2 regions of the Sphingomonas sp. FARSPH genome follow, and region 1 is predicted to be linked to the other one. Evidence: riboswitches for the same ligand, from Rfam matches in the RefSeq annotation. Region 1 holds a riboswitch; the other holds the start of a gene.

Region 1 (11,856 bases):
CAAAGTCGCCTACGCCAACGACACCACCGCGTTCATCAAACTGTCGATCGAAGAGGTGGTCAAGACGCTGATCGAGGCGATCATCCTCGTCGTCATCGTGATGTTCGTCTTCCTGCAAAGTTGGCGCGCGACGCTGGTGCCCGGGATCGCGGTGCCCGTGGTGCTGCTCGGCACGTTCGCGATCTTCCACGTCGCCGGCTTCTCGATCAACACGATGACGCTGTTCGGGCTGGTGCTCGCCATCGGTCTGCTCGTCGACGATGCCATCGTCGTGGTTGAGAACGTCGAGCGGTTGATGGAAGAGAATCCGGACATGACGCCGCGCGAGGCGACGATCGAGTCGATGAGCGAGATCAGCGTCGCGCTGATCGCGATCGCGCTCGTCCTGTCCGCGGTGTTCCTGCCGATGGCGTTCTTCGGTGGATCGACGGGCGTCATCTATCGCCAGTTCTCGCTGACGATCGTGTCGGCGATGGTGCTGTCGGTGCTCGTCGCGCTGATCCTGTCGCCCGCGCTCACCGCCTCGCTTCTCAAGCAGAGGTCGAAGGAAGCCGAAGAGGCGCAAGGGTTCAAGCGCCGCTTCCCGCGCGTCGCCGGCTGGGGAACGAAGGCGTCCGACTGGTTCAACCGCACCTTCGACCGCGGCGTGCAACGCTATACCGCCGCCGTGCAGACGGTAATCGACCGCAAGTGGATGTTTCTCCTGATCTACCTCGGCGTCGTCGCCCTGCTCGCGGTGCTGTTCCTACGGCTGTCGACGGGCTTTCTGCCGACCGAGGATCAGGGCGCCGCGAGCATTCAGTTCCAGCTGCCTGCCGGTGCCACGCAGGCGCGCACCCTGCAGGTCCAGCGCCAGGTCGAAAGTTATTTCACGCATTACGAGCCCAAGAACACGGCCGTGCTCTTCACGGTTGCGGGCGGCGGCGGCGGCGGCGCGTCCGGCCAGAATACTGGGCAGGGCTTCCTCAATTTCGTCGACTGGAAAGACCGCAAGGGCAGCGAGAACACCGCCGATACCATCACCACCCGTGCGTCCGCGGCCTTCCGGGCCCTGCGCGATGCACGCGTGTTCGTGCTCGTGCCGCCGGCGATCCGCGGTCTCGGGTCCACCGACGGCTTCACCATGGAGCTTCAGAACACCGGCGGCCTGACGCAAGAGCAGTTCAACGCAGCGCGCGACAAGTTGCTCGGCATGGCGAATGCCGATCCGAAGCTCGCGTCGGTCCGCCTCACCGAGCTTCCCGACATCGCGACCCTGCGCATCGATGCCGACGCACAGAAGCTCGCCGCGCTGGGCCTCACGCAGGCCAACGTCAATTCCACGCTCACCACCGCCTGGGGTGGGCAGTATGTCAACGACTTCATCGACCGCGGCCGCGTGAAGCGCGTCTACGTACAGGGCGATGCGCCATATCGCTCTTCGCCCGAAGACCTGAAGCAGTGGTTCGTACGCGGGTCGAACGGCCAGATGGCGCCCTTTTCGTCCTTTTCCAAAACGGGCTGGTCGACCGCGCCCACCACGCTGTCGCGCTTCAACGGCATTTCCTCGTTCGAATTTTCGGGATCCGGCGCGAAGGGCGTCAGTTCGGGCGATGCGATGACGCGGATCAGCCAGCTCGCCGCGCAAATCCCCGGCACCTCGATTGCCTGGTCCGGCCTCAGCTATCAGGAGCGGCTGTCCTCGGGCCAGGCGCCGCTGCTCTACGGGCTGTCCATCCTCGTCGTGTTCCTGTGCCTGGCCGCCTTGTACGAAAGCTGGTCGATCCCGTTCGCGGTGCTGCTCGTCATCCCGCTCGGCCTGATCGGCGCGATCGCGTTCGTGACCCTGCGCGGCCTTACTAACGACGTCTATCTCCAGATCGGCCTGCTGACGACGATGGGTCTCGCCGCGAAGAACGCGATCCTGATGATCGAATTCGCCGAACAGGCGGAACGCAAGGGCGCGCGCGTCATCGACGCGGCGCTGGAGGCGGCGAAAATCCGTCTCCGGCCGATCCTGATGACCAGTTTCGCGTTCATCTTTGGCGTGCTGCCGTTAGCCGTCTCGACGGGCGCGGGCGCGAACAGCCGCATTGCGATCGGTACCGCCGTCATCGGCGGCATGCTGACCGCGACGGTGCTCGCCATCTTCTATATCCCGCTGTTCTTCGTGCTCGTGCGTCGCGGCGTGCGCGACGGCCTCGCCCGGCTGCGCGGCAAGCCGGTCGGGCACCATGGCGGCCATGATGGCGACGACGGCAATCCGCCCGCGCCCCCGATGCCGCCCGCCACCACCCCGCCCCATGCGCCGGAGCCTGCCTGATGCGCCGCCTCGTCCCGACCCTCGCGCTGGCGTCGACCATCCTTGCGGGCTGTTCGATGGAGCCGAAGTACGTTCGCTCCGAACTGCCGGTGCCCGCATCGTGGCCGGTTGGCGACGCCTATCTGCGCCAGAGCGAGGCGTCGCTGCCCGCGATCACTTATCGCGACGTGTTCAAGGACGTGCGGCTGCAGCGGCTGATCGACCAGGCGCTGGCCAACAACCGCGACCTGCGCACCGCGGCGGCCAATATCGTGGCGGCACGCGAGCAATATCGTATCCAGCGCGCGAACGTGCTGCCGACGGTCAGCGCCAACGGCCGCTACACCTATACCGACGGTGGCCGCGGCGCGACGACGGTGGCGACGGGTTCGACGGGTACCGGGACGGGGACCGGTACGGGCACTACGCCGGGTACAGGTACCGGTACGGGTACGGGCACCGGCACCGGCGGCGTCGACACGGGCACCGGCGCGAGCGCGGGCAACGGAACCGGAACCGGCACGGTCACCACCAGCGGTTCGGGCAGTAGCTGGTCGGCGAACATCGGCACCACCGCGTTCGAGATCGACCTGTTCGGTCGGTTGCGCTCGCTGTCGCGCGCGGCGCTTGATCGCTATTTCGCGACCGAGGCGGGCGCGCGCGCGACGCGGCTGACGCTGGTCGGCGATGTCGCCTCCGGCTGGCTGACCTATGCGTCCGACCGCAGCCTGCTCAAGATCGCACAGGACACCGCGACGAGCGCCGCGAAAAGCGTGCGGCTGACGCAGGCCCGGCTCGACGGCGGCGTCAGCCCGCGCACCGACCTGACCCAGGCGCAGCAAATCCTGGAGACGGCGAACGCCGACCTCGCCCAGCAGCGCACATTGGTGGCGCAGGACGTCAACGCGCTGCAACTGTTGGTCGGCGCGCCGGTCGATCCCGCGCTCCTCCCCGCCTCGATCGAGGAAGCGCGCGCGACGATCGCCTCGCTGCCGGCCGGGCTCGACAGCAGCATCCTGTTGCGCCGCCCCGACGTGGTACAGGCCGAATACCAGCTGCGCGCCTATAACGCGCAGATCGGCGCGGCGCGCGCGGCGCTGTTCCCGCGCCTGTCGCTGACCGGTGTGCTCGGCTTCGCCAGCAACGCGCTGACCTCGCTGTTTTCCAGCGGGGCATTCAGCTATTCGGTCGCCCCCAGCGTCAGCTATTCGATCTTCCAAGGCGGCGCGGCGCGCGCCAACGTCCGCTATACCGAAGCGCAGCGCGACGCGGCGCTCGCGACCTATGAAAAGGCGATCCAGACGGCGTTCCAGGAAACCGCCAATGCGCTCGCCCGCCAGGGGACAATCGCCGACCAGCTGCGCGCCAACACGAATTTCCAGACCGCGGCGGCCGATACGTTGCGCCTGACCAACGCGCGCTATCAGGGGGGCATCGACACGTTCCTGTCGAGCCTGGATGCGCAGCGATCCTATTATTCGGCGCAGCGCACGCTGGTTGCGACGCAGCTGACCGACGCGACCAACCGCGTCACGCTGTACACCGCGATCGGCGGCGATTCCTCGCTGGAGGCGACGCCGGATGGGCCGAAGCCGGTCAGCCCGAGCGGCGCCCCGCGGTCCGAAACCCGGCCCTGACCGCCTCGCTCGGCCCGGCTCTTACGCTCCGGGCAAGCGCGTCGCCTTCAGACGAAACGGGGAGGGTCGCCCCCCTCCCCGTTTCGTTCATTCGGCCGCAATCGCAAGCGGCTTTTCCTTCCAGACCAGCACGGGCTTGCGCGCGGCCAGCGTCTCGTCGAGGCGCGCGCGCGGTGCGAAGTGCGGCGCGGTCTTGAGGCTCTCGTCACCCGCCTTGGCGCGTTCCGCCACCGATCGCAGCGCGCCGATGAACTGGTCGATCCCCGCCTTCGACTCCGTCTCGGTCGGCTCGACCAGCATCGCACCGTGCACGACGAGGGGGAAGTACATCGTCATCGGATGGAATCCCTCGTCGATCAGCGCCTTGGCGACATCGATCGTCGAGAAGCCGGGCGCGAGGCCGGCATCGCTGAAGATCGCCTCATGCATGCACGGACCACTCTTCGCGAACGGCGCATCAAGCGTGTCCTCGAGGCTGCGCAGGATGTAATTGGCGTTGAGCACCGCATCCTCCGCGACCTGCTTCAACCCGTCCGCGCCATGGCTGAGGATGTACGTCAACGCCCGCGTGAACATCCCCATCTGCCCATGAAACGCGGTCATTCGCCCGAAGCTGTCGGGGTGGCGATCCTCGACACTTTCTTCCTCGACCAGCGTGATATGGCCGTCCGCATAGCGTTCGGTGAACGGCAGCGGCCCGAACGGCGACAGCGCCTCCGACAGCACCACGGGGCCCGAGCCGGGCCCGCCGCCGCCGTGCGGGGTGGAGAAAGTCTTGTGCAGGTTGATGTGCATCGCATCGACGCCGAGGTCGCCGGGGCGCACCTTGCCGACGATCGCGTTGAAGTTGGCGCCGTCGCAATAGACGTAGCCGCCCGCCGCATGGACGGCGTCCGAGATGCGCTTCAGATCGCGCTCGAACAGGCCGCAGGTGTTGGGGTTGGTGATCATCACGGCGGCGACGTCCGGCCCCAGCCGCGCCTCGAGCGCCGCGGTATCGACACGGCCGTCCGGCGTCGCGGGAATATCCTCGACGGTGAAGCCCGCGAAGGCGGCGGTCGCGGGGTTGGTGCCGTGCGCGCTCTCGGGTACCAGCACGACCTTGCGATGGCCCTCGCCGCGCTTCTCCAGCGCCGCCTTGATGCACAGGATGCCGCACAATTCGCCATGCGCGCCCGCCTTGGGGCTCATCGCGACGCCGTGCATGCCGGTCAGCTCGATCAGCCACACCGCCAGTTCGTTGATGACGCCCAGCGCGCCCTGCACCGTGTCGACAGGCTGGAGCGGGTGGATATCGGCGAAGCCGGGCAGCCGCGCCATCCGCTCGTTGAGGCGCGGATTGTGCTTCATCGTGCACGAGCCGAGCGGGAACAGCCCCAGGTCGATCGCATAATTCTGGCGCGAAAGGCGGGTATAATGCCGCACTGTCTCCGGCTCCGACAGTCCGGCGAGGCCGATCGGGTCCTTGCGCGTCAGATTGCCGAGTCGGGAGCCCGCGACATCGCCATCCGCGAAGTCGACGCCGGTCGTATGCGCGTCGCCGATCTCGAAGATCAGCGGCTCTTCCAGCATCAGTGCCCGGTTGCCGGTGTGGGTCGCCGGCGCGCCGCCGTCCTTCGCCGCGGGCGCGGTCGGCTTCCAGCCGCTCTGGTTGATCGTCATGCCAGCACCTCCTCAAGCGCGCTTGCCAGCGCCTCGATATCCTCGTCGGTCACGGTTTCGGTCACCGCGACGACCAGCCCGTTCTGCAACGCGTCTTCACCCGGATACAGCCGGCCGAGCGACACGCCCGCGAGCACGCCGCGATCGGCGAGCGTGCGCACGATCGGGCGCGCTTCCTTGCCCAGGTCGATGGTGAATTCGTTGAAGAACGTGTCGTTGACGACGCGCACGCCCGGCACCTGCGCCAGCCGGTCCGCCGCGCGACACGCCGCTGCGTGGTTGATCGCCGCGAGCCGGCGGATACCCGCCTCGCCGAGCAACGTCATGTGGATCGAAAAGGCGAGCGCACACAGGCCCGAATTGGTGCAGATGTTGCTCGTCGCCTTTTCGCGGCGGATATGCTGCTCGCGCGTCGACAGCGTCAGCACGAAGCCGCGCTTGCCGTCCGCATCCACCGTCTCGCCGCAGAAGCGGCCCGGCATCTGGCGGATGTATTTCTCCTTACAGCCCATCAGGCCCACATAAGGCCCGCCGAACTGCAGGCCGACGCCCAGCGACTGACCCTCGCCGACGACGATGTCCGCATCCATCTCGCCCGGCGAGCGGATCGCGCCCATCGCGACGGGCTCCGTCACCACCGCGATCAGCAGCGCCTTCTTGGCGTGGCAGGCATCGGCAAGCGGGGTCAGGTCTGCGATACGGCCGAGGATGTCGGGATATTGGACGACGACGCAGCTGGTGTCGCCATCGATCGCGGCGATCAGCGCATCGATGTCGGTGTCCGCATTCAGCGTCGGGACGGACGTTTCCAGCGCGTCGCCGGTGTATTTCGCCATCGTCTTCGCGACGCTGACGTAATGCGGGTGCAGCCCCGACGACAAGATCGCCTTGCCGCGCCTGGTGATGCGCCGCGCCATGCCGATCGCCTCCCAGCAGGCGGTCGATCCGTCGTACATGCTGGCATTCGCGACGTCGGTGCCGAGCAGGCGCGCGACCTGCGTCTGGAACTCGAACAGCATCTGCAGCGTGCCCTGCGCGATTTCCGGCTGATAGGGCGTGTAGGCGGTCAGGAACTCGCCGCGCTGGATCAGATGGTCGACGCTGGCGGGCACGTGGTGCCGATATGCGCCGCAGCCGAGGAAGAACGGCACTTCGCCCGCGACCGTGTTCTGGCGCGCGAGTTTGGTCATGTGCCGCTCGACCGACAGTTCGGACGCGTGCAGCGGCAGGCCTTCGATCGGGCCATCGAGGCGAGCGGCCTCGGGCACGTCGACGAACAGCGCGTCGATATGGCTCGCACCGATCGTCGCGAGCATCGACTCGCGATCATGGGACGTCAGGGGCAGATAGCGCATTGTCATTCCTCAAAGCCCCTCCCCTTCAGGGGAGGGGTTGGGGTGGGGCGCCGCAAGCGTGGGTCTCGGTGAGACGTCCCCCACCCCCTACCCCTCCCCTGAAGGGGAGGGGCTCACAGGGGTCACAGCTTGGCGACGAACGCCTCGTAGGCGGTTTCGTCCATCAGCTCCTCGAGCTCGGCGGGGTCGGACAGCGTGATCTTGAAGAACCAGCCCTCGCCCTCCGGGTCCGAATTGACCAGGCTGGGATCATCGGCGAGCGCGGCATTGCCCTCGATGACGTTGCCCGACACGGGCGAATAGACGTCCGACGCCGCCTTGACCGACTCGACCACCGCGGCCTCGTCGCCCTTGCTCAGCTGCTTGCCGTCCTCGGGGACGTCGACGAACACGATGTCGCCCAGCTGACCTTGCGCATAATCGGAAATGCCGACCGTCCCGGTCTCGCCGTCGACGTCGATCCACTCATGGTCTTGCGTGAAGTAACGGCTCATCTCACTTGGCTCCTGCACGGATATAGCGGTGGGGGACGAAGGGCATGGCCGCGACGGTCGCGTCGTGGAGCTTGCCCCGCTGGATCAGTTTGAGCGGCGTGCCAGCCGCAGCCAGCGCCGCGGGGACGTAGGCCATGCCGATCGGTGCGCCGACGCTGGGCGCGAACCCGCCGGAGGTGACGCGCCCGATGATCGCGCCGTCGGCGTCGACCACGCTCGCGCCCTCGCGTACCGGCTGGCGACCATCGATCATCAGGCCCACGCGCTTCACCGTGGGGCCGTTCTCGCGCTCGCCGAGGATGCGCGCGGCGCCGGCGAAGTCGCCCGCCTCGCGCCGCCGCTTGGACAGCGCGAAGCCGAGGTCCGCCATCACCGGCGTCGTTTCGGGATCGAGGTCGTGGCCATATAGCGGCAATCCCGCCTCGAGCCGCAGCGAATCGCGCGCGCCGAGCCCGATCGGCTCGACCTCCGGCTGTTCGCACAGCGCGGTGGCGAAGCCCTCCGCGATCTCCGCGGGCAGCGAAATCTCGAAGCCGTCCTCGCCGGTGTAGCCCGATCGGCTGATCCACAGCGGCGTGTCGTTCCATGCGAAGGCGCCCGCGGTCATGAACACCAAAGCCTCGACGCCCGGCACGATCCGCGCCAGCGCATCGACCGCCTTTGGGCCCTGCAGCGCGAGCAAGGCCTGGTCTTCCATCAGGTTAATGACGACGTCCTCGGGCAGCACGTCAAGCAGGTAAGAGACGTCGTCGTACTTCGTCGCGCCGTTGACGACCATGTAATGGCTCGCCTCGCCAAACGGATGCGCGCCCTCGCCCGCGGGCAGCGTCGTCACCATCAGGTCGTCGAGGATACCGCCCGCATCGTTGAGCAGCAGCGAATAGCGCATCTTCGCAGGGGCAAGGCCGGCGATATCGCCGGGCAGCACCGCTTCCAGCGCCTTGGCGACGCCCTCGCCGGTCAGGCCGACCTGGCCCATATGGCTGACGTCGAACAGGCCGGCATTCTCGCGCGTCCAGAGGTGCTCGGCCATGATGCCCTTGTACTGGACGGGCATCTCATATCCGGCGAAGGGGACCATGCGGCCGCCCTGGGTGCGGTGCCAGGCGTCGAGCGGAAGCTGCTGGATCGCGGGTTCCTCGCCGTCCAGTTCCCCGGCCAGCTCGGCATCCTGCGCCTGTTCGATCACCGCGTCGCTCATCGTCTCATCCGGCCTTTCAAAAGGGCGACGGACGCAAGCGGCCGGGGCCGCGGGCGACCATCGATGAACCCCCTCTGTCACGGAACCTGAGAGCTTTCGCCCGTCGCCAACGCGGCGGGCTTACCCCTTCGGTGGCCCCTGAAAGGGGCGCTTTCCAGAGTGTCGATGGCGTCCGCGCGGTCCCGCGTGCCTGAGAGATTCCGGGGTGGTTGCTCCTTCGGCGGCCCTTTCGGGCTCTCTCCCGCGCGCGCCTATGCGGGTCGCCCCGCATCGACGACAAAAGCTCTGGCGACGCGCCCGCGCCAAGTCAATCGGCAAACGATGCCCCGCCCCAAGAGGCAGGACGATCGCCGCCGTCCGCCGTCACCGCTGCGCGTTATATTTCAGCTGGTCGTTGGTCAGCTGGAACCCGACGAGCGCCTCGAACGTCGCGCTCAGCACCGCTTGGCGGATTTCGGGCCGGCTCAGCGGATCGGTCGCGGCATCCTCTTCGCCCGCCTTGCGCTTCTTGGTCAGTTCGCGGCGGACATCGTCGGACAGCGTCGCGGCGGCGCGGCTGACGTAGCTCGTCGCCTCGCCGGTCGCCTGCGCGCGGGCCTGGCCCGCGTCGAAATGGACGACGATCTGGCCGACGCGCTTCGCCGTCACCTGGTTCCCGCCGCGCACGATCGCGATGTAATAGGGCAAGGTCACGTCGCGCGCGCCATCGGTACGGGTGCGGCGGGCGAGCACGTCGAACGTCACCGTCGTCGTGATCTGGTCGCCCGCATCGTTACAGGCACCGCGGACGTGCGTCATGTTCGCGACGACGTCGACCGCATTCTCGTCCTGGCTGGTCGCCGGGTCGAACAAGGTGATGTCGCCGGTGCCGGCGGCAACGCCCACTGTCGGGCAGGCGGAGCGGACGGCGGAGATGCCGCCTTCCACCACTTCACCCTTACCGGCGCAGCCGCCGAGGACGAGCGCAAGGGCGCAAGGGGCGAGGAGCGAGCTTTTCACGGTGAACGCGTACCTTTTCGAACGGGCGACGACATCGGGCCGGGCTGCCCCGGCCGGGCGGCGCGCACCATAGGAACCGCCTTTCGCGCGTGCAAGCAATCGCGTAGAGCGCTTCCCCATGGCCACCATCGATCCGATCGCCGCCCACGCCCCCGATCTGCCCGTCCTCGAGTTGCTGATCGCCGCACCGCGCGGCTTCTGTGCAGGCGTCGACCGCGCGATCCGCATCGTCGAACTGGCCATCGAAAAGCATGGCGCGCCGGTCTATGTCCGGCACGAGATCGTCCACAACAAGTTCATCGTCGACACGCTGCGGGCCAAAGGCGCGATCTTCGTCGAGGAACTCGATCAGGTTCCCGACGGCAAACCCGTCGTATTCAGCGCGCATGGCGTGCCCAAATCGGTGCCCGCCGCGGCGCAGGATCGGGGACTCGACTATCTCGACGCGACGTGCCCCCTGGTGTCGAAGGTGCATCGCGAGGCGGAGCGGCTGGTCGCGGCCGGGCGCCACATCGTCTTCATCGGCCATGCCGGCCATCCCGAGGTGATCGGCACGTTCGGCCAGGTGCCGACGGGCGCGATGACGTTGATCGAGACGGTGGACGACGTCGCCGTCTTCGCCCCCGCCGATCCCGACAACCTCGCCTTCCTGACGCAGACGACGCTGTCGGTCGACGACACCGCCGCGGTCGTCGCCGCGCTGCAGGCGCGCTTCCCCAGCATCCAAGGCCCACGCGGCGAGGACATCTGCTACGCGACGTCGAACCGCCAGGCCGCGGTCAAGGCGATCGCGGCGGCGTGCGACGCGATGCTGGTGATCGGCGCGCCCAATTCGTCGAACTCGCTGCGCCTCGTCGAAGTCGCGCTGCGCGAGGGCACGCCCGCCCGGCTGATTCAGCGCGCCGCCGATCTCGACTGGTCGTTCCTCGACGGCGTCGGCACGCTCGGCATCACCGCGGGCGCGTCCGCACCGGAGATGCTGGTGCGCGAGCTCGTCGACCTGCTCGGCACGCGCTATGCGGTCAGCGAACGCGAGGAGGAAACGACGCGCGAGACGATCGCGTTCAAGCTGCCACGCGGGCTCGACGCGGCCGCCTGAAGGCGCCGCGATCACTCGACCGCGATGATCTGATCCGCGGTCTGGATCGGCACCGTATATTGCCAGCGGGCAAGCGAATGCGGACGGCCTGCGACCAGATTGGCGATGGCCCGCGCGCGGATCTTGTCGCGCACGGTCACCGTGCGACCGCGCAGATAGGTTTCGGGCGGCGCGCCGAACCGTTTCTCCAGCGTCTTCGCGACGATCGGCCGCATCGCGAAGGTAACGTCGCCCGGCGCGCGATAATCGTCGCTGGAATTGAGGAAGACGGCATCGTCGGTCCGCGCGGTTTCGGCGATGCGCATGCGGAACGTGCCGCTGCTGGCGCGATTGGGGTGCGCGTCCGCCAGCGCGATCGCACCGGCGGGATCGAGCACGTTCTGGTCGACGGCGGGCATGGCAAGCGCAAGCAGCAAGGCGATCATCGGTCGGCTCCCCTGTCGCCGCGCAACCTAGGGCAGACCGCCCGCACCCGCGACTGAATAATCCGTCATCCCACCCTTCCCTTGCCGGCCCCCGCGGGGCAGGACAACGCGCTTGGCGACGAGGCGCGAGGAAGGCGACGGACGAGGCGATGGCGGTCTACACACAGGTATCGGCCGAGACGCTGGCGGCGTTCCTGACGCGCTACGACGATGTCGGCTCGCTCGTCTCTGCGAAGGGGATCGCGGAAGGGGTGGAGAATAGCAACTACCTCGTCGATACGACGACGCAGCGCTACATCCTGACGCTCTACGAAAAGCGCGTCGACGCGGGCGACCTGCCCTTCTTCATGGCGCTGCTCGACCATCTCGCCGCGCGCGGGCTGCCGGTGCCGCCCGCGATCCGCGACCGCGACGGCGCCGCGATCCAGACGCTGGAGGGGCGGCCCGCTTGCCTGATCCGCTTCCTGCCCGGCGTGTCGGTGACGCGACCGACGCCGGCGCAGGCGCGCACCGCGGGCGCGGCGCTCGCCGACCTGCACGCCGCGGTCGCCGATTTCGACGGTAAGCGCGCCAACAGCCTGGGTGTCGCCGCATGGCGGCCGCTGCTCGAACGGTGCGGCGCCGACCTCGACGACATCGCACCGGGCCTGTTCGCGCGTGTCGATTCGGCGCTCGCCGCGGTGGAGGCAGACTGGCCGCGCGA
Region 2 (11,856 bases), 340 kb from region 1:
GGCGCGCCTGCGCTTCGGCCAGATGGTCCGCGACCGCGCCGTCACCCGCGGTCTTTGCCTGCAGCCGCAGGAACGAGGCGACGAGTTGCAGGCTGTTCTGCACGCGATGGTTGACCTCCTTCATCAGGACGTCCTTCTGCGCGATCAGCGCGTCCTTCTCGACCAGGATGCGGTTGAGGTCGCGGTTGAGCGTGCGCAGCTGCTGGCTGGTGCGCGCCTCCTGGAAACGCCGGCGCAGGCGGTGTGCGGCCTCGATCTCCTCCAGCGACCAGCGCCGGGAACGCCCGCGTACCGTCTCGCTCCACGTCTCGAACGAGGCACGCGGCGTCAGTCGCTCGCCCGGTGCAAGCGCGACGGCCTTGTGTGGATTGCCCGCCCATTCGACCTCGGTGATCCGCTCGGCGCGCAGCCACAGCAACGTCGCATCCTCGTCGCCCAACGGCACGGCGATGACGCCGCTGGCCAGCGCGCGATGCTCCGCCATCGCGGGCAGCATCGTGTCCAGCTCGTGCGTCGCCACAGGCTCGCCGCCGCGCGCCTGTGCCCAGCGCGCGAGCATCGCCAGCACCGCGGGCGGGGGGCAGAGGCCGTCCGTCTCGATCGTGGTGCGCGTGACCATCGCAAACCCGTCGGCGCCCAGCATCGCGCGCAGGTCGCCCTTCACCACGCCGACGATCTCCGTCAGCGGCACGTCGTTCTGCAGCTTGGGCACGACGCTGTCCTCGGTCGCGCGCAGGCTCAGCCGTTCGCGATACGCCGCCGCCTCCTGCTTGGCGCGAATCTGGCGGGCAAGGCCGCTCGCCAGCGTCGCGGCGGCGCTGCGCACGTCGGGCGGCAACAGGCGCGGCGTCATATGGTGGCAGGCGACGAGCCCCCAGAGCAGCCCGTCCTTGACGATCGAGATCGAGGCCGATGCCTGCACGCCCATATTGTGCAGATAATCGACGTGGATCGGCGACACGCTGCGCAACGACACGTCGCTGAGATCGATGCCGGCAAGCGCGGCAGGGCGGATCGGTTGCGGGATATGAGCCGCGTCGGGGATCGAGCGCGTGCGATTGCGCACGTACAAAGCGCGCGCCTGACGCGGGATATCGCTTGCGGGGAAATGATGGTTGAGGAAGCTGTGCAGCGACGGTTCGCGATCCTCCGCGACGACGCAGCCGGCATCGTCGTCGAGGAAGCGGTAGATCATCACCCGGTCGAACCCGGTCAGCGTCCGGAACGCCCTCGCGGCGCGATCGTACAATGCCGACAGGTCGGCGGCGCGTTCGAAGCCGCCGGCCATCGCATCCAGCCACGTCAGCATCGACGTCGCCGTCGCCGCGGCGGTCGCGACGGGTTCGAGCTCGATCAACAGGTGGCGGCCGGCGCGGTGCAGCGTCGGCACGAACGTCTCGCCCATCCCTGCGACGAAGGGCACCATCGCGCCGTCCGGGCCACCGGGCAGCAACGCCTGGATCAGCGGGGCGATCGCGCAGCCCAGCACGTCGGCAGCGGGGCGACCCAGCCAGTCGACCGCCAGCCGTTCCTCGATCGCGCCGGCACCCCCGAGTATCTCGTGCGCGCCGTCCGCCGCCGCGATCAGCAACAGCCCGTGCGGCTGGATCGCGCCCGGCACATGGATCGGTTCGCGGTCGCAGGCGGTCAGGTCATGCCGAAGATCGGTCGGGTCGGTGGCCATCGTTACTCATGTCGTCGGAAAAGGAACCATGGGCCGCGGCACACGCCTTTACAATGCGAGCGATATTGATCCGGATCAACACGCGTCCTCGTCGCAGGTGCGATCATCCGCCGCTGCGTACGCTTGCGCACCCGGCGCTGGACGATACGGCCCGCGTGCGGCTAGGCCGGCACCCAATCCGCACCGCAGCGTTCGAGGACCATGATCCGGCTTTTCCACGTCAGCGACGTTCATTTCGGGGCGGAGGACCCCGCCGCTCTCGCCTGGTTCGAGGAACGGGTTGCGGCGGAAAAACCCGACGCCGTCATCATGACCGGCGACCTGACCATGCGCGCGACGCGGCGCGAATTCGAGCGCGGCGGTGCGTGGCTGCAGGGGCTGGGCGTGCCGGTGACGCTGGAGGTCGGCAACCACGACATCCCTTATTACTGGGACCCGTTCCGCCGCCTGCTCGCCCCCTACCAGCGTTATGCCGCGATCGAGCGGCTGATCGAGCACGAGCTGGACCTGCCCGGCGTGACCGTGGTGCCGCTGAAGACGACCGCACGCGCGCAATGGCGCTGGAACTGGTCGAAGGGGCGGGTCAGCCCCGGATCGCTGCGCCGCGCGCTGGCGATGATCGCCGCCGCGCCGAAGGGCAACATCATCCTCGTCGCCGCCCATCACCCCCTGATCGAGGGCGGTACGAAGGGGACGGCGAAGACCCGGCACGGCGATGGCGCGCTCACTGCGCTGGCGGCGGCGGGCGCGCATGCGGTGCTGAGCGGCCATGTCCACGATCCGTTCGATGTGCCAATCGATCGGGGGGGCTGGATCGTGCGGATGATCGGCGCGGGCACGCTGTCGCGCCGCACCCGCCGTACGCCCGCGTCTTTCAACGAAATCCGCATCATGGACGGACGCTTCGAAACGATCGCCCGCTGGCAAGGGGATCGGCCCGCCGCCGTCATCACCGAGGATGTACGCGCCGGCGCGTGAGCAACTGGGCCCGTATTCCTGAGGCCGACGGTTGGGCCGGTCAGCTCAGCATTCCACCACATTGACCGCGAGGCCGCCCAGGCTCGTCTCCTTGTATTTCGTGCGCATGTCCTCGCCGGTCTGGCGCATCGTTTCGATCACCGCGTCGAGGCTGACGACGTGGCTGCCGTCGCCGCGCAGCGCCAGATAGGCCGCGTTGATCGCCTTCACCGCCCCCATCGTGTTGCGTTCGATACACGGAATCTGCACCAGACCGCCGATCGGATCGCAGGTAAGACCCAGGTTGTGCTCCATGCCGATCTCCGCCGCATTCTCGACCTGCCGGTTGCTGCCGCCGAGCACCGCGGCGAGCGCACCCGCCGCCATCGAGCAGGCGACGCCCACCTCGCCCTGGCAGCCCATCTCCGCCGCCGAGATCGACGCGCGCTTCTTGTACAGCATGCCGATCGCCGCGGCGGTGTAGAGAAAGCGGCGCGCGCCCTCGCGGCGCTCCGCGAACGCCAGGTCCTTCGCGACCAAGGTCTCGTAATAGCGCAGCACCGCGGGCAGTACCCCGGCCGCGCCATTGGTGGGCGCGGTGACGACGCGGCCACCCGCCGCATTCTCTTCATTGACGGCGAGCGCCCACAGGCTGACCCATTCGAACACCTCCGCCGGGTTGCTGCCGGGGACGCAGCCGGTCAGCCCGCGCTCGATCGCCTGCGCCCGCCGCCGGACGCGCAGGCCCCCGGGCAACTCGCCGCTCTGCGCGATGCCGCGGTCGATGCACGCCATCATCGCATCGCGCACCGCGTCGAGGAAGCCGTCCGCCTCGTCCGGGCTGCGCCACGCATCCTCGTTGGCGCGGACCATGTCGGCGATCGACAGGCCGGTCACATCGCCGCGCGCGAGCAGTTCGCTGCCCGAAGAAAACGGGTGACGCACCGCGACATTGTGGGCCGCGACGGGCGCGCCCTTGCGCAGGATCGCGCCGCCGCCGATCGAGAAATAGGTTTCGGCATAGCCCGTGCCGTCCGCCAGCCGCGCGGTGAAGGTCAGGCCGTTGGGATGTTCGGGCAGGAAATCACGCGGGTGAAAGACGATGTCGGCGGCTTCCGAAAAAGGCACGCGCCGCTTGCCGGCCAGCGCCAGCCGCCCCTCGTCGCGGATGCCCGCCAGGATCGCGGGGACGGCATCGGGATCGAGCCGCTCCGGCTCCCAGCCGGCAAGGCCCAGGATCACCGCGGTGTCGGTGGCGTGGCCGCGCCCGGTCAGCGCCAGGCTGCCGTAAAGGTCGCAAGTGACGCCGACCGGCGCTGCGTCCTGCGCCAGCGCGCGCTGCGCGAAATCGCTGGCGGCGCGCATCGGCCCGACGGTGTGCGAGCTCGACGGGCCGATGCCGATGGTGAACAGTTCCGCGACGCTGATCGGGCGCGCGGCGCCGCGATCCAGGGTGTTCAAGGTGACGTCGGCCTGCATGCTGTTCCTCCGCCGCCTATGCGGCTGCTCGTCGCATGCCCCATCTGTCCCTTGCGCCTGAGATCGCTATCCCGTCGGCGGGCGTGGACGACCCACGCCTCTCTCCAGATGTCCGATGCCGACCTGGTCCTTTCGCCTGAGAGTTTCCGGGGCGGTTGCTCCTTCGGCGCCGGTCATGCCCGGTCTCTCCCGGATCGGCGGCGCCGGTATCGGGGAGCGGGCGGGGCGGGTCAAGCCGGGGTTGCGGCCCCGCGCGCCGCTGGCGGTCAACGCGCCGAGGCGCTCATCGCGGCAAGGCCCGGTTTCACCCGCCACGGTCTGGCAGCGCCCAGCCGCCATGCCAACAACAGGATCGCCGCGGCGGCTACACCCGCGGTCAGCGCAACGGGGGCGACCGGCATGTCGGTCAGCCGCGTCACGGCGCGCTCCCAGAATGCGGTGCGGCCGATCGTCTCGAAACCGATCAGTTGCGCCGCGGTGGCGGCCGCCGCGAGGCCGAATGCGACGCGCCCGTCCGATCGCCGGCTCGCCAGCACCAGCGCGATCAGCAGTGTCACGCCCTCCGCGAGATCGAACGCCAGTCGAAATCCCGCAAAGCCGGCCCAGCCGCCATGCGGGAAGCCGGGCAGGGCAGGGAAGAGCCGCCCGATGATCGGCGGCAACACCAGCAGCGCCGTCGCGAGCATCGCGGCGGCATGAACGCCCACGCGCCGGCGCCGTGCCAGGGCGTAGGCGACCAACGCGGTCACGCAGGGTCCGGCGATCATGTCGGCGATGACGAGCCGCGCACCGAAAGCGGCGTGAAAGGGATCGGCCTGTGTCCGCCACAGCCCCGCCATGCTCCACAGCGCCAGCGGCCCCGCCGCGGCGAACAGCGGCACGACGGCAAAGGTCGCCAGCCCTGCCGCCCGGTGCCACGCGGCCCTTCGCGCATGGATCGACCAGCTCTGCGCGGTGAGCAGCATCAGCCAAGCCGTCGCCGTCAGGCCGTGCGCATGAAGAGCGAAGGGCGCCTGCGCCAGCTGGCCGAGATAGCCGGGCCAGAAGGCGAGTGCGATCAGCGGAAAAAGCCCCAGCAACCAGCGATAGGCATGACGGTACGGCATCTCTTCTCCCCCCGAAGAAAGACACACGAACCATAACACAGAAGGGATCGCCCATAAAGCGTCCGCACCGGACATGTCGGTGGCGGGGGGCGGAACTGGTCGCCGAATAACGAGGCGTGCCGTCTCGCGCAAAAAAACCGCCGCCCGGCATCCCGGACGGCGGTTCTTTGTCTTCGGGCCGAGCGGCCGAACGAGGATCAGTCGTTCAGATACTCGCCCGCGGCCTCGTCGCTGCCGTCGCCCGAGGCGACGACCTCGGCGAGCGGGTCGGGACCCGCGCCGCCCGCATCACGTGGCGAACGCTTGTCCTCGGCGGCGCGCAGTTCGGCGGCCGACATCGGCGCGACGATCGCCGCCTGCAGCGCGCGCTGCTGCGCCCGGAGCGCGGCGTCGCGGCTGGTGGCCGCCACGCGCAGGCGGTTCATGCCCGCGCCCGTGCCCGCCGGGATCAGACGGCCGACGATCACGTTCTCCTTCAGGCCCATCAGCGTGTCCTGCTTGCCCTGGACCGCGGCCTCGGTGAGGACGCGGGTGGTCTCCTGGAACGACGCCGCCGAGATGAAGCTGCGGGTCTGCAAGCTCGCCTTGGTGATGCCGAGCAGGATCGGCTTGCCCTGCGCACGCGCCTCGTTCGGCCCGAGCTTGGCGTTGATCGCGTCCATCTCTTCGCGATCGACCTGCTCGCCGACGAGGAGGGTGGTGTCGCCCGACTCGATGATCTCGACCTTCTGCAGCATCTGGCGAACGATCACCTCGATGTGCTTGTCGTTGATCTTCACGCCCTGAAGTCGATAGACTTCCTGGATTTCCGAGACGAGATATTCCGCCAGCGGCTCGATGCCGAGCACTTCGAGGATGTCGTGCGGGTCGGGGCTGCCGCCGATCAGATTGTCGCCACGCTTGACGTAGTCGCCTTCCTGAACGTCGATCACCTTCGACTTGGGCACCAGATACTCGACGACCTCGCCGCCATCCTCGGGCTGGATGCCGATCTTGCGCTTCGCCTTGTAATCCTTGCCGAACACGACGCGGCCGGAGACCTTTGCGATGATCGCATTCTCCTTCGGCTTGCGCGCTTCGAACAGCTCGGCGACGCGCGGCAGACCACCGGTGATGTCGCGCGTCTTGGCGGCTTCGCGGCTGACGCGGGCGAGCACGTCACCCGCCTGCACCTGCGCACCGTCCTCGACCGACAGCGTCGCGCCGGCGGCGAGCATGTAGCGACCGCTCTCGCCGCTCGTCTCGTCGAGCAGGGTCAGGCGCGGACGCAGATCCTCCTTCGACTTGGACGAGGTGCGATATTCGGTCACGACGCGCTGCGCGATACCGGTCGCCTCGTCGGTCTGCTCGGTGAGCGTCTTGCCCTCCAGCAGGTCCTGGAAGCGAACGGTACCCGGGTTCTCCGTGATCACCGGCATGGTGAACGGATCCCATTCCGCCATCCGGTCGCCCTTCGACACCATATGGCCGTCGTCGAACATCACGTACGCGCCATAGGGGATACGGTGCACCGCCAGCTCGCGGCCGTCCATGTCGACGATCGCGATCTCGCCCGAGCGCGACAGCACCACGCGGCGACCACGCTGGTCGACGATCAGGCGCAGGTCGCGGAACTGGATCGTGCCGTCGACCGGCGCTTCCAGGTTCGACTGCTCGTTGAGCTGCGCCGCACCGCCGATGTGGAAGGTGCGCATCGTCAGCTGCGTACCCGGCTCGCCGATCGACTGCGCAGCGATGACGCCCACCGCTTCGCCGATGTTGACCGGCGTACCGCGGGCAAGGTCACGCCCGTAGCACTTGCCGCACACGCCGACCTTCGATTCGCAGACCAGCGGGCTGCGGATCTTCATGCCCTGGATGCCCATGGCCTCGATCTTCGCCACCATCGGCTCGTCGAGCAACGTACCCGTCGGGATGACGACCGCGTTGGTCTTCGGATCGACGACGTCCTCGGCCGTGGTGCGGCCCAGGATACGCTCGCCGAGCGAGGCGATGGTGCTGCCGCCCTGAACGATCGCCTTCATTTCCAGCGCGCGTTCGGTGCCGCAATCCTCCTCGATCACGACGCAATCCTGGCTGACGTCGACCAGACGGCGGGTCAGATAGCCCGAGTTCGCCGTCTTGAGCGCCGTGTCCGCCAGACCCTTGCGGGCGCCGTGCGTCGAGTTGAAGTATTCAAGGACGGTCAGACCTTCCTTGAAGTTCGAGATGATCGGCGTCTCGATGATCTCGCCCGACGGCTTGGCCATGAGGCCGCGCATACCGGCGAGCTGCTTGATCTGCGCCTGCGAGCCGCGGGCACCCGAGTGCGCCATCATGTAGATCGAGTTGATCGGCTTCTCGCGGCCGGCATTCTCGCCGTCCTCGTAGCGCTTCACCGCCTTGATCTCGTTCATCATGGCGTTCGCGACCTGGTCACCGCAACGGCTCCAGGCGTCGATCACCTTGTTGTACTTCTCCTGCTGCGTGATCAGGCCGTCCTGATACTGCTGCTCGTAATCCTTCACGAGCGTGCGGGTCTCTTCGACCAGCGCGTCCTTCTCGTTCGGGATGATCATGTCGTCCTTGCCGAACGAGATGCCCGCCTTGAACGCGTGCCGGAAGCCGAGGCTCATGATCGCGTCGGCGAACAGCACCGTCTCCTTCTGGCCGGTGTGACGATAGACCTCGTCGATCACGTCGCCCACGTCCTTCTTCGTGAGGAGGCGGTTGACGATCTCGAACGGCACCTTGTGGCTCTTGGGCAGCGTCTCGCCGAGCAGCATGCGGCCCGGCGTCGTCTCGACGCGCTTCAGATACTGGTTACCCTGTTCGTCGGTTTGCGGCACGCGGCTGACGATCTTGGTATGCAGCGTCACCGACCCGGCGTTGAGCGCCTGGTGCACCTCCGCCATGTCGGAGATCAGCATCCCCTCGCCGGGCTCGCCTTCCTTCATCATCGACAGGTAATAGAGGCCCAGCACCATGTCCTGCGACGGCACGATGATCGGCTTGCCGTTGGCGGGCGACAGGATGTTGTTGGTCGACATCATCAGGACGCGCGCTTCCAGCTGCGCCTCGAGGCTCAGCGGGACGTGCACGGCCATCTGGTCACCGTCGAAGTCGGCGTTGAACGCGGAGCAGACCAGCGGGTGCAGCTGGATCGCCTTGCCCTCGATCAACACCGGCTCGAACGCCTGGATGCCCAGACGGTGGAGCGTCGGCGCGCGGTTCAGCATCACGGGATGCTCGCGGATCACCTCGTCCAGGATGTCCCAGACTTCCTTGCGCTCCTTCTCGACCCACTTCTTCGCCTGCTTCAGGGTCATCGACAGACCCTTGGCGTCGAGGCGTGCGTAGATGAACGGCTTGAACAGCTCGAGCGCCATCTTCTTCGGCAGGCCGCACTGGTGCAGCTTGAGCTCCGGACCGGTGACGATGACCGAACGGCCCGAATAGTCGACGCGCTTGCCGAGCAGGTTCTGGCGGAAGCGGCCCTGCTTGCCCTTCAGCATGTCGGACAGCGACTTGAGCGGACGCTTGTTGGCGCCCGTGATCGTACGACCGCGGCGGCCGTTGTCGAACAAGGCGTCGACCGCCTCCTGCAGCATGCGCTTTTCGTTGCGGACGATGATGTCGGGCGCGCGCAGTTCCATCAGCCGCTTCAGGCGGTTGTTGCGGTTGATCACGCGGCGGTACAGGTCGTTGAGGTCCGACGTCGCGAAACGACCGCCGTCAAGCGGCACCAGCGGGCGCAGCTCGGGCGGGATCACCGGGATGACCTCGAGGATCATCCATTCCGGGCGGTTACCCGACTCCAGGAAGCTCTCGACGACCTTCAGCCGTTTGATGATCTTCTTGGGCTTCAGCTCCGACTTGGTCGTCGCCAGCTCTTCGAGCAGCGCGACCTTCTCGCCTTCGAGGTCGAGGCTCTCGAGCATGATGCGCACCGCTTCCGCGCCGATGCCGGCGGAGAAGGCGTCCTCGCCATATTCATCCTGCGCCTCGAGCAGCTCGTCTTCGGTGAGCAGCTGGAACTTCTCGAGCGGGGTCAGGCCCGGCTCGATGACGATATACGCCTCAAAGTACAGCACGCGCTCGAGCTGCTTCAGCTGCATGTCGAGCAGCAGGCCGATGCGCGACGGCAGCGACTTCAGGAACCAGATGTGCGCGACCGGCGCGGCGAGCTCGATATGGCCCATCCGCTCGCGGCGCACCTTCGACACCGTGACTTCGACACCGCACTTTTCGCAGACGATGCCCTTGTACTTCATGCGCTTGTACTTGCCGCACAAGCATTCGTAATCCTTGATCGGACCGAAGATGCGCGCGCAGAACAGGCCGTCACGTTCCGGCTTGAACGTACGGTAGTTGATCGTCTCGGGCTTCTTGATCTCGCCGAACGACCACGAACGGATCTTGTCGGGCGATGCGATGCCGATCTGGATCTGGTCGAACGTCTCGGGCTTGGCGACCGGATTGGCGAAATTGGTCAGTTCGTTCATGTTCTTACCTCTTTTTCCTCTCCCTGTGGGAGAGGAAGGGGCCCACCCGGCGCAGCCGGGTGGGAAGGTGAGGGTGGGGTGGTGGCGACCGTGCCGCCCTCACCCTTCCGCCGCCTGTCGGCGGCTCCCTCCCTCTCCCGGCGGGAGAGGGAGAGTGATGGCTTACTCCGCGGCCTCGGCGAGCCCGTCGTCGTCGGTCTCTTCCATCGACTTCAGGTCGACGTTGAGACCCAGCGAGCGCATTTCCTTGACGAGCACGTTGAAGCTCTCCGGAATGCCGGCCTCGAACGTGTCGTCACCCTTGACGATCGCCTCGTAGACCTTGGTGCGCCCGACGACGTCGTCCGACTTCACCGTCAGCATTTCCTGCAAGGTGTACGCCGCGCCATAGGCCTGCAGCGCCCAGACCTCCATCTCGCCGAAGCGCTGCCCGCCGAACTGCGCCTTGCCGCCCAGCGGCTGCTGGGTGACGAGACTGTAAGGCCCGATGGAACGCGCGTGGATCTTGTCGTCGACAAGGTGGTGCAGCTTCAGCACGTACTTGTAGCCGACGGTCACCTTGCGGTCGAACGCGTCGCCGGTGCGGCCGTCGAACAGCGTCACCTGACCCGATTCGTCCAGCCCGGCTAGCTTCAGCATGTCGGCCACGTCGGCTTCCACCGCGCCGTCGAACACGGGCGTGCCCATCGGCACGCCGGTCCGCACGTTCTGCGCCAGGTCGAGCAGCTGTTCGGGCGAACGCCGGTCGAGTTCCTCGACATACGTATCGCCATAGGCCAGCCGCAGCGCGTCCTTCACCGCTTCCGGCGCCTGGCCCGGCGTCGGGTTGGGGTTCTCCGCACGCCATGCATCGAGCGCCGCACCGATCTTGCGGCCCAGACCGCGCGCGGCCCAGCCCAGGTGCGTCTCGAAAATCTGCCCGACGTTCATGCGGCTCGGCACGCCCAGCGGGTTGAGCACGAAGTCGACCGGCGTACCGTCCTCGAGGAACGGCATGTCTTCCTGCGGCAGGATGCGGCTGATGATGCCCTTGTTGCCGTGGCGGCCGGCCATCTTGTCGCCCGGCTGCAGCTTGCGCTTCACCGCGACGAACACCTTGACCATCTTGAGCACGCCCGGCGGCAGCTCGTCGCCCCGCTCCAGCTTCTCGCGGCGATCCTCGAACTTGTCGCGGATACGCTTCGTCGCCTCGTCATACTGCGCCTTCACGGCTTCCAGGTTCGCCTGCACCGCATCGTCCTGCACCGCGAACTTCCACCATTCATGGCGGTCGACGCTGTCGAGCAGGTCCATGTCGATCGTCGAGCCCTTCTTGATGCCCTTGGGGGCCGCGGTCGCGACCTGGTCCAGCAGCATCTCGCGCAGGCGGCTCCACGTCGCCCGGTTGAGGATCGTGCGCTCGTCGTCGGCGTCCTTCTTCAGACGCTCGATCTCCTCGCGCTCGATCGCCATCGCGCGCTCGTCCTTGTCGATGCCGTGGCGGTTGAAGACGCGCACGTCCACCACCGTCCCGGCGACGCCCGGCGGCAGGCGCAGCGACGTGTCGCGCACGTCCGACGCCTTTTCACCGAAGATCGCGCGCAGCAGCTTTTCTTCCGGCGTCATCGGGCTTTCGCCCTTCGGCGTGATCTTGCCGACCAGGATGTCGCCCGGCTCGACCTCTGCACCGATGTAGACGATGCCCGCCTCGTCGAGGTTGCGCAAAGCCTCCTCGCCGACGTTGGGGATGTCGCGCGTGATGTCCTCCGGCCCGAGCTTCGTGTCGCGGGCCATCACCTCGAACTCGTCGATGTGGATCGACGTGAACACGTCGTCCTTCACGATCCGCTCGTTGATGAGGATCGAGTCCTCGTAATTGTAGCCGTTCCACGGCATGAACGCGACGAGGACGTTGCGGCCCAGCGCCAGCTCGCCGAACTCGGTCGACGGGCCGTCGGCGATGATGTCGCCGGCCTCGACCACGTCGCCCACCTTCACCAGCGGACGCTGGTTGATGCAGGTCGACTGGTTCGAACGCTGGAACTTCATCAGCGTGTAGATATCGACGCCGCTGACGCTCGCATCCACCTCACCGGTGGCGCGCACGACGATACGGGTCGCGTCGACCTGGTCGACGACGCCCGCGCGCTTGGCGCTGATCGCGGCG

What was found. A riboswitch is a leader RNA that binds a small molecule or an ion and turns the genes downstream of it on or off. The one in region 1 is predicted to bind glycine.
Region 2: it holds a riboswitch for glycine, as region 1 does, so the genes downstream of both, DM480_RS01660 (L-serine ammonia-lyase) here and gcvT (glycine cleavage system aminomethyltransferase GcvT) in region 1, are expected to answer to the same signal.

The regions. Positions count from the first base shown of each region.
Region 1 covers NZ_CP029985.1:663,843-675,698, forward strand. The annotation lists gene DM480_RS03315 (efflux RND transporter permease subunit) at 1-2,302, shown strand, start outside; gene DM480_RS03320 (efflux transporter outer membrane subunit) at 2,302-3,918, shown strand; gene gcvPB (aminomethyl-transferring glycine dehydrogenase subunit GcvPB) at 4,006-5,580, opposite strand; gene gcvPA (aminomethyl-transferring glycine dehydrogenase subunit GcvPA) at 5,577-6,935, opposite strand; gene gcvH (glycine cleavage system protein GcvH) at 7,058-7,429, opposite strand; gene gcvT (glycine cleavage system aminomethyltransferase GcvT) at 7,431-8,630, opposite strand; glycine riboswitch at 8,695-8,798, opposite strand; glycine riboswitch at 8,802-8,884, opposite strand; gene DM480_RS03345 (hypothetical protein) at 8,994-9,629, opposite strand; gene ispH (4-hydroxy-3-methylbut-2-enyl diphosphate reductase) at 9,748-10,728, shown strand; gene DM480_RS03355 (hypothetical protein) at 10,740-11,153, opposite strand; gene thrB (homoserine kinase) at 11,303-11,856, shown strand, end outside.
Region 2 covers NZ_CP029985.1:326,892-338,747, reverse strand. The annotation lists gene DM480_RS01670 (histidine kinase dimerization/phosphoacceptor domain -containing protein) at 1-1,684, opposite strand, end outside; gene DM480_RS01665 (metallophosphoesterase family protein) at 1,886-2,662, shown strand; gene DM480_RS01660 (L-serine ammonia-lyase) at 2,708-4,120, opposite strand; glycine riboswitch at 4,235-4,322, opposite strand; gene DM480_RS01655 (hypothetical protein) at 4,387-5,226, opposite strand; gene rpoC (DNA-directed RNA polymerase subunit beta') at 5,424-9,710, opposite strand; gene rpoB (DNA-directed RNA polymerase subunit beta) at 9,873-11,856, opposite strand, start outside.